3 regions of the Arthrobacter sp. 01L42 genome follow, and region 3 is predicted to be linked to each of the others. Evidence: riboswitches for the same ligand, from Rfam matches in the RefSeq annotation. Region 3 holds a riboswitch; each other region holds the start of a gene.

Region 1 (5,026 bases), on a different contig from region 3:
AGGCCGATGGTCGGCACGATGAAGATGCCCAGCAGCCAGGCCATCGCGGTGGTGGGCCGCCGGTTTCCGGGGATGATGCCCAGTGCCAGCACTCGGATGGCGAAGTCGATCACGGTCAAAATCAGAATCGCCCAGGACGGTAAAGTCTCCGCCAGCGGAAATGGCCAAAACACAGGCGAACCCCTCAACGTACAAGCCACGCGGAACAGTTCCGAACGGGCAGTGACCAAATCCTATCCCGGGACCACCGAGACTAAGCTTTAGCCATGACCACTCCTGCCCCTGTTCCCGCGCCCGCGACCGTTCTGGTCTTCCTCGACCCGGCGTTCGACGGCGGCCGCGTTGCCGACGCGTCGCAGCCGCAGCTGATGGCCACGGACCTGGGCGCCACCCGCGGCGACGGTGTTTTCGAATCCCTCCTGGCCGTCGGCGGCCGGCCCCGCAAGATCCAGGCACACCTGACCCGGCTGGCCGGCTCTGCCCGGCTTCTGGAGCTGGACATCCCCGCCGAGGACGCATGGCGGCGGGCGGTGGAAACCGCCATCCGCGAGTTCCGGGGGCAGGAACCCGCCGCGGCTGCAACGGGCGGCGCGGAGCAGGACGAGGTGGTGGTGAAGCTGATTGTCACCCGCGGGCCGGAGGGCGCGGCTGCCCCCACATGCTGGGTCCAGGCCTCCGCCCCGGCGGCCGCGGGACGGCGGCAGCGCGAGACCGGGATCGACGTCATCCTGCTCGACCGCGGCTACGACAGTGAAGTCGGCGAGCGCGCCCCGTGGCTCCTGCTCGGCGCCAAGACCCTTTCCTACGCCGTGAACATGGCGGCGCTGCGCTACGCCCACCGGCAGGGCGCCGACGACGTCATCTTCACGTCCGCGGACGGCCGGGTGCTGGAAGGTCCGACGTCGACCGTTCTGCTGGCCCACCTGGAAACCTCGGACGACGGCGCCGGCGGCGTCCGCACCATCCGGCGGCTCATCACGCCCCAGCTGGACAGCGGCATCCTGCCCGGCACGTCACAGGGCGCCCTGTTCACCGCCGCCAAGGCCGCCGGCTGGGAGCTGGGTTACGGCCCGCTGGAGCCGAAGGACCTGCTGGACGCCGACGCGGTCTGGCTGATCTCCAGCATCCGGCTCCTGGCCCCGGTGAACCACATCGACGGGCAGGAAATCGGCACCCCGGAACTGCGGCGCCAGCTCACGGCCGAACTCAACGCCCTCTTCGCGACCATCGAATAGCAACGCGGGGTCAGCTACGGCCCATCCCATGTCCCCGGATGGGCCGTAAGTGACCCCGCGTTGGTGTTGCGCTCACCCCAGGGCGTCAGCGGGCACTGCCGGGCACAGGCGGAACGAGGCCGGGTTGAACGCCGGGAGCATGAACGTTGCGAGCACGGCGTCGAGCATTTCCGGGGCCCAGGTGCTGTTCTCCCCCAGGGCCGCGCAGACACCCAGCACCACGGGCGTTCCGTCGGTGCGGCGGCGGATCTGGACCTGGACCGGCCCGGTCAGCCCGAGCGTGCGGACGGCGGCCAGGCCCAGCTTGCGCACATCGCCGGCCTGGTTCGCCGGCACCCTGCGGCTGACCTCGTCGCTGCCGGCGCGTCCATACGGAGTCCTGGTCTTCTCGAGGACCACCGCCACCGGCGCCATCGCGTTGCGTGCCGGGGTGCCGAACACCAGGCACACATAGTCGGCGCCCGGGATAAATTCCTGGACCAGTTGCCCCGCCGGCATGTTCTTCCAGCTAACGGAGTCGGTTCCGGCCAGCAGGTGGACACCATGGGAGCCTTTGAAGACCCGCGGCTTGACCACCACGGGGCCGCTGAGGCCGGCGAGGGAAGCCGGCGCGGCGGCGAGGTCGCCCGGAACCGCGAACCGGGGCACCGGGATGCCGGCCGCTTGCAGCGCCCAGGTGGTGAACAGGTGGTCGTTGGCGAGGGCCACCGCGGCGGGGTCGGCCACGATGATCCGCACATCCTGGGCGAATCCGGCGCGGGCCGCGGCCAGGACCGGGAGTTCCACGGTGAGGGTCGGAATGATGACGTTGATGGCTTCGCGGTCCACCACCCGGCGCAGGTCCAGGACCATGTCCGGGTTCGTCGCCGGCAGGAGCCTGACCGCGGCGGCGGGAGCCTCCCCGGCCTGGCGGGTGTCGGCACGGGCGTCGGAGCCGAGGTACGGGAGGCCCCGGGCTTCGAGCTGGGCCGCGACGGCCCGTCCGGCGGCGCTTGTAATCCCGGTAACGAGTATGCGCGGGCCCACGATTGCTCCATTCCGCCGTCACCGGCCGGACCGCGGCTGCGGCTCCGACCGTTCCAGCCACCGATTCCCAGACAGCTTGTTGATGGACAGACGAGTCGATTCCGGGACTGCTTGATTCACACATTGCTCGAATCACCTGCAGCTCCGGCCGACTCGTCGGACCTAATCCCCCCAGTAAACGGAGAAACGTCCCGGCAGACACGAGTGGGCTGTACCCGAAACTGGAGCCCGCCACTACTCGCCCGGGCCGCGGTCCGGTTACGGAACATGACGACGGCGGCGGTGCGGGCCGGCGTCGCAGGTGTTACGTTTTTGGGGAGTAATGAGAACCGGTGCCAAGCCCTGACTGGCCGGTCGGCAACCCTCCCTTTCGCGGCGGGGTGCCTCAGGTGAATACTCGGCAATCGAGAATTCGAGCTGCAAGCGTGAAAGAGGAGATCCGTCGTGACCGACACGTCAATACCCACAACAGCCGCACCCGGCACAGCACCCGGTACCGCACCCGGGGGCGAGGAGAGGCTGGCCTACCGCCTGTTCACCGGGGCGGATGACCGCGCCTTTTGCGAGCGGGTGTCAGCCGCCCTGGCCGAGGGTTACGTGCTGCATGGAAGCCCCGCCGCCAGCTTCAACGGAAGCACCGTGATCGTGGCGCAGGCGCTGGTCCTGCCGGCCGCGATTGCCAGTGCGGACGCCGCCGTGGCCAATGCGGTTGATGAGCTCGACGCCGACGAATTTGGCGCCGACGGGGCCTTCGCGGGCCACGCATGAGCTACGCCGGAGACCTCAGCCCGCAGGAGGCGTGGGCCAAGCTGGAGGCCGGAGCCATCCTGGTGGATGTCCGGACCGAGGGCGAATGGGCCCACATCGGCATCCCGGACACCGCGGCCGCGGGCGAGAGCCGCAACGATCCGCTCTTCATCCAGTGGAACCTCGCCGGCGGCACGCCGAACCCGCACTTCGTGGAACAGCTAAGGCAGCAGGCGCCGGAGGACACCGCCGTCGAACTGGTGTTCCTTTGCCGTTCCGGGGCCCGGTCGATCGCGGCCGCGACGGCCGCGACGGCCGCCGGCTACACCTCGTACAACGTCCTTGAGGGCTTCGAAGGCGAGACCGACCGCTTTGGCGAACGCACCGTCAATGGCTGGAAGAACCGCGGCCTGCCCACCAACCTCGGAAAGATCTAAGTGACTTTCAATCCCGACGCCGCCGGCTGGGCGGCCGACACCCAGGCCGTCCGTGGCGGCCTTGACCGCACCGGCTTCCAGGAAACCACCGAGCCGATCTTCCTCAATTCAGGATTCGTCTACGAGTCCGCGGCCGCCGCCGAGCGCGCCTTCACCGGTGAGGACGAGCGCTTCGTCTACTCCCGCTACGGCAACCCCTCCGTCGCCACCTTCCAGGAGCGGCTCCGGCTGCTCGAGGGAACGGAGGCGTGTTTCGCGACGGCGTCCGGCATGTCCGCCGTCTTCACCGCCCTGGGCGCGCTGTTGGCGGCCGGCGACCGGGTGGTCGCGGCCCGCTCGCTGTTCGGCTCGTGCTTCGTGATCCTGAACGAAATCCTGCCGCGCTGGGGTGTCGAGACGGTCTTCGTGGACGGCCCGGACCTGGAGCAGTGGAAATCCGCGCTGTCCGAGCCGACCACGGCGGTGTTCTTCGAGTCGCCGTCGAACCCGATGCAGGAAATCGTGGACATCGCCGCCGTGAGCAAACTGGCGCACGCGGCCGGCGCCACGGTGGTGGTTGACAACGTCTTCGCCACCCCGCTGCTCCAGCGCTGCGGCGACCTCGGCGCGGACGTGGTGGTCTACTCCGGCACCAAGCACATCGACGGCCAGGGCCGCGTCCTGGGCGGGGCCATCCTGGGCACCAAGGAATTCATCGACGGGCCCGTCAAGCAGCTCATGCGGCACACCGGTCCGGCCCTTTCGGCGTTCAACGCCTGGGTGCTCACCAAGGGCCTGGAGACCATGGCCCTGCGCGTCAACCATTCCTCGGCCTCCGCGCTGCGGCTGGCCGAATGGCTCGAGGGACAGCCTGCGGTCGGCTGGGTAAAGTACCCGCTGCTGCCGTCCCACCCGCAGTACCCGCTCGCAGTGCAGCAGATGAAGGCCGGCGGGACCGTGCTCACCCTGGAGCTGCAGCCCTCCCCCGGGCGCACGGCGAAGCAGGCCGCGTTCGCACTCCTGGACGCGCTGCGGATCATCGACATCTCCAACAACCTGGGCGATGCCAAGACGCTCATCACGCACCCGGCCACCACCACGCACCGCGCGATGGGCCCGGAAGGCCGCGCGGCGATCGGGCTCAGCGACGGCGTGGTCCGGCTCTCGGTGGGCCTGGAGGACGTCGATGACTTGATCCGCGACCTCGGCCAGGCGCTCAAGCAGGTCTAGGGCTTCCGCCGCACCCGCAACTGTTGCGGGCTCCCGGTCAGGCCGGGCGCAACCGGCCCAGGGCCGAACGATTGTCTGCCGGCCCCTCGGTGGCGGGCCCCTCGGTGGTCAGTTCGATGGCCCGCTCGACGACGGCGGGCAGGCCGCCGGCCCGGAACGGGCCGCGCTGCAGCTGCGAACCGGTACCCTCTGCCAGAATCCGCTCGACGCCCTCGCGCGCCAGCTCCAGCTCGCCCTGTTCCTCAAGCACCGGGGCCACGAAGTCCACGAGCGCCCTGACCACGTCCGCGGCCGGGGCCGGGGTGAAGGTTCCGAAGTCCAGGAGCTCCCCGCGCAGTCCGCAATTGCTGGCCTGCCAGGCGGCCATCCGCA
Region 2 (5,026 bases), on a different contig from region 3:
GCGCCGCCACTGGCCGCCCATGATGTGGCTGGACGTGTTCATCACGAAGGCGCTGATCAGCAGGCGCGGACGGGGTCCGTCGAAACGGATACTGGGTGTTGAAGTCATGGGATGCTTTCCGCTGTGGGAGGTGGGACGAGGGTGCTGCCGGCGCTCAGAGGCGCTTGTCCAGGCGCCGGGCAACATAGGATCCGCCCAGCTGAACGATGGTGACCAGCAGGATCATCAGGACAATGGCGGTGATCATGAGCGGCGTTTCGTAGCGGTAATAGCCGTACCGGATGGCGAAGTCGCCGATTCCGCCGCCGCCCACCAGTCCGGCCATCGCCGAGTACGAGATGAAGCTGACGGTCATGATGGTGATGGAGCTGACGAGTCCGGGCTTCGCCTCCACAATCAGGACGTCCCGGACGATCTGGGACCTGCTGGCGCCCATGGACCGTGCCGCTTCGACCACTCCGCCGCCGAGTTGGCTCAGGTTCTGTTCCACGAAGCGGGCGAAATACGGAATGGCGTTGAGGGTCAGCGGGACAATGACGGCGGCCGTGCCGATGGTCGTGCCGACAATGAACCTGGTCACGGGAATGATCGCGATCAGCAGGATCAGGAACGGGAACGAGCGGAGCAGGTTGACCAGCCCGTCCAGGACCCGGTGCAGCTTTGGCCTGTGCTTGAGCCCGTTGGGACCGATGGTGTAGAGCAGGACACCCAGCGGTGTCCCGAGCAGCACTGCCAGCGGGATGGCCACCAGCAGCATGGTGAGGGTCTGTCCCATGGCGACGCCGATTTCGGGCAGGACTTCCAGGATGCGGTCAAGCATTGATCAGGCCCTCCGACGCGGCTGTGGTGTGGGTGCCCCTCCCGGAGCGGTCCAGCTGGATCTCATCGGAGACCAGGTAGCGGCCGATCGACGTCGCCGGGTGGAAGCCGGGGCGCTGGAGTTCGGCGAGGTCGAGCTGCTCCACCACCCGGCCTTCTTCCATGACCGCGACGTTGTCCGCGATGGCCTTGATGACATTCATCTCGTGGGTGACCACCACGATTGTGATGCCGAATTCGGCGTTGACGTCGGCCAGGTATTGCAGGACCGATGACGTCGTCCGGGGATCCACGGCCGACGTCGGCTCGTCGCAGAGCAGCACTTTGGGCCCGGTGGCAAGGGCGCGGGCGATCGCCACCCGCTGTTTCTGGCCCCCGGAGAGTTTGGCCGGATACGTTCCCGCTTTGTCGGCGAGGTCCACGATTTCCAGGGTTTCGGCGGCCCGCCGCCGGCGTTCCGCCTTCCCGACGCCGGCGAACTTCAGGGACAGCTCCACATTTTCCTGGGCTGTGAGGTTGTTGAGGAGATTGAAGTGCTGGAAAATCATGCCGATGTCATGCCGCTTGGTCCGGAGCTCGGCGTCGGACAGGGTCACCAGGTCCACGCCGTCCACCAGGACGCGGCCCGACGTCGGGCGCTCGAGGAGGTTGATGTTGCGCAGCAGCGTGGATTTGCCGGCGCCGGAGAACCCGATGATGCCCTGGATGGTGCCCCGCCTGATGTGCATGCTGACGTCATCGACGGCCGTGAAAGGTCCCGCGGCCGAAGCGAATGACGTGCTGACGTTCTGGATCTCGATCACAGGCCCCCACCTGCTCGGGGCCGCGGCGCTGCCGCTGTCTGCGTGTTCATGATTTCCTCCGGGCTCGCCCGAGGAAAGCCCTGGGTCCTGGCTTCCGGGCAGCGCTGAGCGAAGCCGGGGAGCCTCAGAACACAGTGGTTCTCCATCGGTCCTGGCGGTAGCACCGTCCTCAAAGGAGGGGGTTGCTGCGGCGTCACGGAGCCAGATCTCTCAGCCGCTCGGGATGGTTACGAGTCCATCTCACACGGCAGGAGGCCGGATACAGAAAAAGCCGGTCACATTTTGTAACCGACTCTTCCCGATCTGTTGATCGTCATTCCCGGGCCGTTAGATGCCCACGCGCCAGCCTTCGCGGGCGGGGCACGCGTTCACGACGACGTCCAGCCCGGCGGCCTTGGCCCGGTCCGTCGCGGCGTCGTCGAAGACGCCCAGCTGCAGCCAGACGGCCTTGGCGCCTACTGCGATGGCCTCGTCTATGACTGCGCCCACCCTGTGGGAGTTGACGAAGCAGTCCACGACGTCGATCGGGTGCTTCTCCGCCGGGATGTCAGACAGGGAACGGTACCCCTTCTCGCCGTGGACATCGTCGCCCGGAAGGTTGACCGGAATGATGGTCATGCCCATCCGGTCCCGGACATAGAGGGAGACCTCATACGCCGAGCGCCATTCGTTGGTGGTGAGGCCGACCACCGCCCACGTGCCTTTGGTTCGCATGAGGCGGTCAATGACTGCCGGATCGTTAACATGGGCCATGCATCAACCTTACTCCTGCGACCTTTCCGGGCAATTGTCGAATAAATGAATGATTTGGGCAGGACCCACGCCGGGTGAACGAATATTACGGCGCTCCCGGACGCCGATTTTGCGGAATCGTGCATCTGAAGTTCTAGTAGGTAGTGACCATCCCGAGCGGCCGAGAGACCTGGATCGATGACGCCGCAGCAACCCCCCGGTGACGTGAGACGACCATTCCCACGCAACCGCTCCGCCCTCCTTCGGTGAAATTCGAGGGAGCCGGAGCAACCAAGGGTGCTACTGCCAGGACCGATGGAGTGCAGCAATGACCCCTGAGAATTCTTCCGCCCTGCCCACCTTTGCCCGGACTGCGTCCGAGGCATTCCCACAAACCACTTCGGACGCGACGGCGAACGAAGCAGGGCTGCGTGACGCGCCCGGCTCCTCTCGCGGCTCTTCGGGGTGGTCCCTGAACGAGTCCACGGACGGCGCAGTGCACGGCGTCCCCGCCGATGGGCCGGCGCGTCACCGCAGCACCACCTTCGGAAACCACCTTCCCCGGCACGGCGGCGCCGTGACCGCGGGAACTGTCCAGGCAGAGACGGTTGCGTTCTGGGAAACCCAGGCTCTCCGCCTCGACTGGGCGGACCTGCCCGGCGGCGCGACGGAGCAAACCAAGCCCTGGCACACCGCGCACCGCCGGATCCCGGCCGACGTCGAGGCCGGCACCGGACCTCAGATCACCTGGTTCGAAGGGGGCAGGCTCAATGTCGCCTACAACTGCGTCGACCGCCACGTAGCGGCGGGGCGCGGAGACAAGGTGGCCCTGCACTTTGAGGGCGAGCCCGGCGACCGCCGTGCCGTCACCTACGCCGAACTCCAGCGCGAGGTCTCCAAAGCCGCCAATGCCCTCCTGGATCTCGGTATCACCAAGGGCGACCGGGTGGTCATCTACCTCCCCGTCATCCCCGAAACCGTGATCATCACCCTCGCGGTGGCCCGGATCGGTGCCATCCATTCCCTGGTCTTCGGCGGATTCTCCGCCGAGGCCCTGAAGTTCCGGGTGGAGGACACCGGCGCCAAGCTCCTGGTCACCACCGACGGCCAGTTCCGCCGCGGCACCGCCGTGCCGGTCAAGGACAACGCGGACGCCGCCGTCTCCGGCGACAACGCCATCGAACACGTCCTGGTGGTCAACCGGACCACTCCCGCGGACGAACTGGACACCGTTCCGATGACCGCCGGCCGCGATGTGTGGTGGCACGACGCCGTCGGCACCGCCTCCGAGACTCACGAAGCCGAGGCGTTCGATGCCGAGACGCCGCTGGTCATCATGTACACCTCCGGCACCACCGGCAAGCCCAAGGGCCTGGTCCACACCTCCGGCGGCTACCTCACACAGGCGTCATGGAGCTTCGAGCACCTGTTCAGCAACCCCGACCCCGGGCTGCGGGAGGAGGACGTGCACTGGTGCACGGCCGACCTCGCCTGGGTCACCGCGCACACCTATGAGCTCTACGGCCCGCTCTCCAACGGCGCCACGCAGGTCATCTTCGAGGGCACGCCCAACACCCCGCACCCGGGCCGGCACTTTGAGATCATCGAACGCTACGCGGTCACGCAGTATTACACCGCGCCCACCCTGGTCCGCTCCCTCATGGGCTGGTTCCCGGACGGCGTCCCGGACACGTACGACCTCTCCTCTATCCGTCTTCTCGGCACGGTAGGCGAGGCCATCAACCCCGAGGCCTGGCGCTGGTTCCGGACCAACATCGGTGCCGGCACCGCCCCCGTGGTGGACACGTGGTGGCAGTCCGAAACCGGCGCCACCATCCTCTCCCCGGCACCGACGGACGCCGCGTTCAAGCCCGGCTGCGCGGCCCGCCCGCTGCCCGGCGTCAGCACGCGCATCGTGGACGACGCCGGCAACACGGTGCCGCCCGGCGTCCAGGGTTTCATCGTGGTGGACTCCCCCGGCCCGGCGATCGCCCGGACGGTCTGGGGCAACCCGCGCCGCTACTTCGATTCGTACTGGCGCCAATACGCCGAGCAGGGCTGGTTCCTCGCCGGTGACGGCGCCAAGTATGACGACGACGGCGACATCTGGATCCTCGGGCGGGTGGATGACACCCTCAACGTCTCCGGACACCTGCTCTCCACCATCGAGGTCGAATCGGCGCTCGTCACCCACCCGGACGTGGTGGAGGCCGGCGTCTGCCCGGTCGCGGACGCAAAGACCGGCCACGCGATCGTCGCGTTCGTGGTGCTGAAGGATTCGGCGGCCACCCCCGACATCCAGGGTGTGCTGAAGGCGCACGTCGCGAAGCAGATCGGGCCGATCGCCAAGCCGCGGGACGTCGTCGTCGTTCCCGATGTGCCGAAAACCCGCAGCGGCAAGATCATGCGCCGGCTGCTGACCCAGCTGTTCGAAGGCACAACGCTCGGCGACACCACCTCGCTGCAGAACGAACCATCCATCGCGGGCATCCAGGATGTGCTGCGCGACCGCGCCGCGGAATTCCTGGCAACAGCAAGCCCCACCCGGAAGTAAAGGAACACCCATGACTGAGATCAGCAACGTCGCCCGTCTTTCCGAACCGCTCAAGTTCGCCTACTGGGTCCCCAACGTCTCCGGCGGCCTGGTGGTGTCCACCATCGAACAGCGCACC
Region 3 (5,026 bases):
GCCGGACAGCGCCACCGGCGCGCGTTCCCTGCCTATCTACCAGACGACGTCGTTCGTGTTCCCCAGCGCCGAAAGCGCCGCGAACCGCTTTGCGCTCGCCGAGCTCGCGCCCATCTACACCCGGATCGGCAACCCGACACAGGATGCCGTCGAACAGCGCGTCGCCAGCCTGGAAGGCGGTCTCGCGGCGCTGCTGCTCAGCTCCGGCCAGGCCGCCGAGACGTTCGCCATCCTCAATATCGCCGAGGCCGGGGACCATGTGGTGGCCAGCCCCAGCCTCTATGGCGGAACCTACAACCTGCTCGCGCACACGCTGAAGAAGTTCGGCATCTCCGTGACCTTCGTGGCGGACCCGGACAACCTGGACCAGTGGCGGGACGCCGTCCAGCCCAACACCAAGCTGTTCTTCGGCGAAGTGGTCTCCAACCCCCGCCAGGACGTCCTGGACATCGAGGGCGTCTCCCGGGTGGCGCACGAGGCCGGCGTGCCGCTGGTTGTCGACAACACGCTCTCCACCCCCTACCTGATCCGGCCGATCGAGTGGGGCGCGGACATCGTGGTCCATTCCGCCACCAAGTACCTCGGCGGGCACGGCGCCGCGATCGCCGGCGTGATCGTGGACTCCGGCAACTTCGACTTCGGGAAGGACCCGGAGCGGTTCCCCGGCTTCAACACCCCCGACCCCACCTACAACGGCCTGGTCTACGCCCGCGACCTCGGAGCGGGCGGCGCGCTGGGCGCGAATCTCTCCTACATCCTCAAGGCCCGGGTCCAGCTCCTGCGCGACCTCGGCTCCGCGGTGTCCCCGTTCAACGCGTTCCTCATCGCCCAGGGCATCGAAACGCTGAGCCTGCGCGTCGAGCGCCACGTGGCCAACGCCACGAAGGTGGCGCAATGGCTGGAGGGGCGGGACGACGTCGAATCGGTCGCCTACGCCGGGCTGCCGTCCAGCCCCTGGTACGAGCGCGGCCGCAAGTACGGGCCCAAGGGGACCGGCGCCGTCGTGGCGTTCAACATTGCCGGGGGAGCGGAGGCCGGCAAGCGGTTCGTCGATGCCCTCGAACTGCACTCGCACGTCGCGAACATCGGCGATGTCCGGTCGCTGGTGATCCATCCGGCGTCGACCACCCACAGCCAGCTCTCGCCCGAACAGCAGGTGATCGCCGGGGTGAACCCCGGGCTGGTGCGGCTTTCGGTGGGACTGGAGCACATTGACGACATCCTGGCGGACCTCGACGCCGGATTCCGCGCGGCCAAGTCCGCCTAGGCCGAAGCCCACGCCGAATTTCCCCACCTTTACGGGCATGACACCGGGAATCGCCGGCACTCCGGGGCGACCCGCCAGTCACGGCTGTCAAAGGTGGGGAGTCTGCGGTGCTGACGGGTCCGGCTGTCACATGGACGTCATAATCTTCGTCATTTCCGCACCCCGTTTCGTAGACTCGTACCAGGTCATGAGTGCCAGCGACAGCCCCGGCTTGCTGGCCGGCAACCCTCCTTTTGCGGCGGGGTGCCCCGGGTGAAGACCTGGCCTGCCGGTCAGCTGACGGCGGGCAAGCGCGAAGATAGGTCCTCACATGACGATTGCCGTCACCCGCACGGGTGTTCCCGAAACCAAACCATCCCGGACCCCTGACGGGACCGTCCAGTTCGTCAGGATCGGTGATCTGCAGCTCGAATCCGGGACTCAGTTGCCGGATGTGGTGCTCGCCTACGAGACGTGGGGGACCCTGAACGCGGACGCCTCCAACGCCGTGCTCATTGAACACGCCCTGACCGGCGACACACACGTGACCCGCGGCGAGAGCGGGGAGCCCGGCTGGTGGGAACAGCTCGCCGGACCCGGGGCTCCCGTGGACACGGACAAGTATTTCGTCGTTTCGATCAACATCCTGGGCGGCTGCTACGGATCCACCGGGCCTTCCACCCCGGCCCCCGACGGGCGCCCTTGGGGATCGCGGTTCCCGCTGGTCACCCTGCGGGACACCGCCGCCGCCGAGGCGCGGCTGGCCGATGCCCTGGGCATCGGCAGCTGGTACGCGGTGCTGGGCGGCTCGCTCGGCGGCGCGCGCGCCCTTGAATGGGCCGTCACGTTTCCCGGCCGGGTCCGGCGCTGCGCCGTGATTTCCGTCGGCGCCAGCAGCACCGCCGAACAGATTGCCTTCGCGCAGGCCCAGACGCTGGCCATCCGCCAGGACCCCCACTTCAAGGGCGGGGACTACTACGGCGGCCCGGAACCCGAAGCAGGGCTCGCCCTCGCCCGGCGCATCGCGCACATCACCTACCGCTCAGCGGCCGAACTGGACGGCCGGTTTGGCCGCAACGCCCAGGAGTCCGAGACGCCCCTGGAAGCCGGATCGCTGGCCGGACGCGGGCGCTACCAGGTGGAAAGCTACCTGGACCACCAGGGCAGCAAACTGGCCCGGCGTTTCGACGCGAACAGCTACATCGCGATCACCGAAGCCCTCATGAGCCACGATGTGTGCCGGGGGCGCGGAAGCCTCGGGGAGGCACTGGCTCCGGCCACCGCCGAGTTCCTGGTGGCGGCCGTGGACTCGGACCGCCTGTATTTCCCGGCCCAGTCCCGTCAACTGGCAGAGGCCCTGCCGGGCGGCCCGGAACTGCACATCATTGAAGCGCCGATCGGCCACGACGGCTTCCTGACCGAAATCGGCCAGCTCAGCGGGCAGCTCCGGGGGACCTTCTTCGGCCACTAGGCCGGCCCGCTTGTGCATTTTTGCAGATGCGCTCTGCACTAATGGCCGTTGAGGCTCAGGGCGGGAGCGTCCATACTCATGGGGAATGACGCCATGTGCCCTACATCACGGGCGTCCTCAGTCCAATGGTCCGCAGGGTGTCGAAGGCGACACCGAAGGAGTTCACATGAGCACGGAAAACGCCGCGACAACGCGCGCAGACGAGCCGGACGTCAAAACGTCCGGACTGAAGAAGGTAGTAACGGCCTCCATGGCCGGCACGGTGGTGGAGTGGTATGAATTCTTCCTCTACGCCTCCGCCGCCACGCTGGTCTTCGGCAAGACGTTCTTCCCCAATTCGGGCACGGAACTCGACGGCATTATCGCCGCGTTCCTGACCTACGCCGTCGGATTCGTCGCCCGCCCGATCGGCGGCATCGTCTTCGGCCACTTCGGCGACAAGTTCGGCCGCAAGCAGCTGCTCCAGGTCAGCATCCTCCTGGTGGGCGTTTCCACCTTCCTGATGGGCTGCCTGCCCACCTTCGCGCAGATCGGCTACTGGGCCCCGGCGCTGCTGGTCTTCCTGCGCTTCGCCCAGGGCTTCGCCGTCGGCGGCGAATGGGGCGGCGCCGTCCTCCTCGTCGCCGAGCACAGCCCCAGCAAGTCCCGCGGGTTCTGGGCCAGCTGGCCCCAGTCGGCCGTTCCGCTCGGCAACCTGCTCGCCACCGCCGTGCTGTTCACGCTGTCCTCCGTGCTGTCATCCGCCGACTTCCTCAGCTGGGGCTGGCGCGTCGCCTTCTGGCTCTCCGCCGTGATCGTGCTGGTCGGCTACTACATCCGCACCAAGGTCCAGGACGCCCCCATCTTCCTGGAGGCCCAAAAGGAAGTCGAGGTTGAGAACAAGGGCTACGGCGTGGCCGAAGTATTCCGCCGCTACCCGCGCGGCGTCTTCACCGCGATGGGCCTGCGCTTCGCCGAGAACATCCTCTACTACCTCGTGGTCACGTTCTCGATCACGTACCTGAAGGTCGTCGTCCAGACGGACACCTCGCGGATCCTGCTGCTGCTGCTCGTGGCGCACTTCGTCCACTTCGCCGTGATTCCGATGGTCGGCAGGCTCTCGGACAACGTCGGCCGCAAGCCCGTCTACATGGCCGGCGCCATCCTCGGCGGCACGTGGGGCTTCTTCGCCTTCCCGATGATGGATACCAAGAACGACTTCATCATCCTCGCCGCGATCACCATCGGCCTGCTGTTCCACTCCCTGATGTACGCCGGCCAGCCGGCGCTCATGGCCGAAATGTTCCCGACCCGGATGCGCTACTCCGGTGTCTCGCTGGGCTACCAGGTCACCTCGATTGTGGCCGGTTCGCTGGCTCCGATCATCGCCGTCGCGCTCCTGAGCCAGTACAAGTCCTCGGTCCCGGTCGCCATCTACCTCCTCGGCGCCTGTGTGGTCACTTTGGTTGCGGTGTTCTTCCTGAAGGAAACCCGCGGCATTTCGCTCCGCGACGTCGACGCCGCCGACGCCCGTGGCACCGCCGACCTCCTCGCCGCCAGCAAGCGGTAATCCTCACCGGCCTCACCAAACCCGGTGGGGGCAGACTGCCCGGATCCGCGCACCGCGCGGACCCGGGCAGTCTGCGTTAACGCGGCAGGTTAACGCGGCAGGCTAACGCCGCAGGCACCAGTCCGGCTGCGCTGGGCGCCTCAGGCGGACAGCACATCCTGCCGCTCCCGGATTTCGCCGCGAATCGCCTCCAGCACGGCACGGACCGGGGCCGAACGCAGCGCCTCGGGCCGGGCCACAGCCCAGATGGGCAGCTGGCGCTGGAAGTCGTCCGGCAGGACGGGCAGAAATTCCGGCCGGCCCGCCACGAGGAAATTGGGGAGCAGGCCTATCCCGGCGCCCCGCCGGACGGCCTCCAGCTGGGCGAAGACGCTTGTGGCCTGGAAGCTGGACCGCGGCACCGGCAGCTGCGTTGAACGGTGGCCCAGCTCGGCGACCTGGAGCGCCGATTCCACGTAGGAGACAAAGCCGTGTTGCCGGACGTCGTCGAGCGTTGCCGGAAGCCCGTGCTCCTGCGCATAACCGGGACTGGCGTAAAGCCTGAGGAAATAGTTGCTCAGGAAGATCGCGCGGGCGGTGGTGGTGTCCATGTTGCCCACCACCACTTCCAGGTCCACGCCGGAGCGGTTTTGGCTTACCTTGCGGGTGGCGCTGAGCAGTTCGACGTTGAGCAGCGGATTCGCCCGCTGCAGCCGCGCGAGGGCCGGGGCCAGGAATTCGGCGCCGAAGCCGTCCGGGGTGCTGATCCGGACCAGGCCGG

What was found. A riboswitch is a leader RNA that binds a small molecule or an ion and turns the genes downstream of it on or off. The one in region 3 is predicted to bind S-adenosylmethionine.
Region 1: it holds a riboswitch for S-adenosylmethionine, as region 3 does, so the genes downstream of both, AC1DN2_RS13995 (DUF1737 domain-containing protein) here and metX (homoserine O-acetyltransferase MetX) in region 3, are expected to answer to the same signal.
Region 2: it holds a riboswitch for S-adenosylmethionine, as region 3 does, so the genes downstream of both, AC1DN2_RS12090 (methionine ABC transporter ATP-binding protein) here and metX (homoserine O-acetyltransferase MetX) in region 3, are expected to answer to the same signal.

The regions. Positions count from the first base shown of each region.
Region 1 is NZ_JBFTSL010000015.1:48,087-53,112, forward strand. Features, by position in the region: gene cls (cardiolipin synthase) at 1-173, opposite strand, end outside; gene AC1DN2_RS13985 (aminodeoxychorismate lyase) at 267-1,235, shown strand; gene AC1DN2_RS13990 (ATP-grasp domain-containing protein) at 1,308-2,261, opposite strand; SAM riboswitch class IV at 2,580-2,693, shown strand; gene AC1DN2_RS13995 (DUF1737 domain-containing protein) at 2,721-3,029, shown strand; gene AC1DN2_RS14000 (rhodanese-like domain-containing protein) at 3,026-3,445, shown strand; gene AC1DN2_RS14005 (O-succinylhomoserine sulfhydrylase) at 3,446-4,654, shown strand; gene AC1DN2_RS14010 (glutamate--cysteine ligase 2) at 4,692-5,026, opposite strand, start outside.
Region 2 is NZ_JBFTSL010000012.1:28,237-33,262, reverse strand. Features, by position in the region: gene AC1DN2_RS12100 (LLM class flavin-dependent oxidoreductase) at 1-108, opposite strand, end outside; gene AC1DN2_RS12095 (methionine ABC transporter permease) at 155-820, opposite strand; gene AC1DN2_RS12090 (methionine ABC transporter ATP-binding protein) at 813-1,622, opposite strand; SAM riboswitch class I at 1,762-1,852, opposite strand; gene AC1DN2_RS12085 (CoA-binding protein) at 1,950-2,375, opposite strand; gene acs (acetate--CoA ligase) at 2,683-4,908, shown strand; gene sfnG (dimethylsulfone monooxygenase SfnG) at 4,919-5,026, shown strand, end outside.
Region 3 is NZ_JBFTSL010000004.1:40,049-45,074, forward strand. Features, by position in the region: gene AC1DN2_RS04450 (bifunctional o-acetylhomoserine/o-acetylserine sulfhydrylase) at 1-1,267, shown strand, start outside; SAM riboswitch class IV at 1,451-1,566, shown strand; gene metX (homoserine O-acetyltransferase MetX) at 1,578-2,717, shown strand; gene AC1DN2_RS04460 (MFS transporter) at 2,884-4,266, shown strand; gene AC1DN2_RS04465 (LysR family transcriptional regulator) at 4,407-5,026, opposite strand, start outside.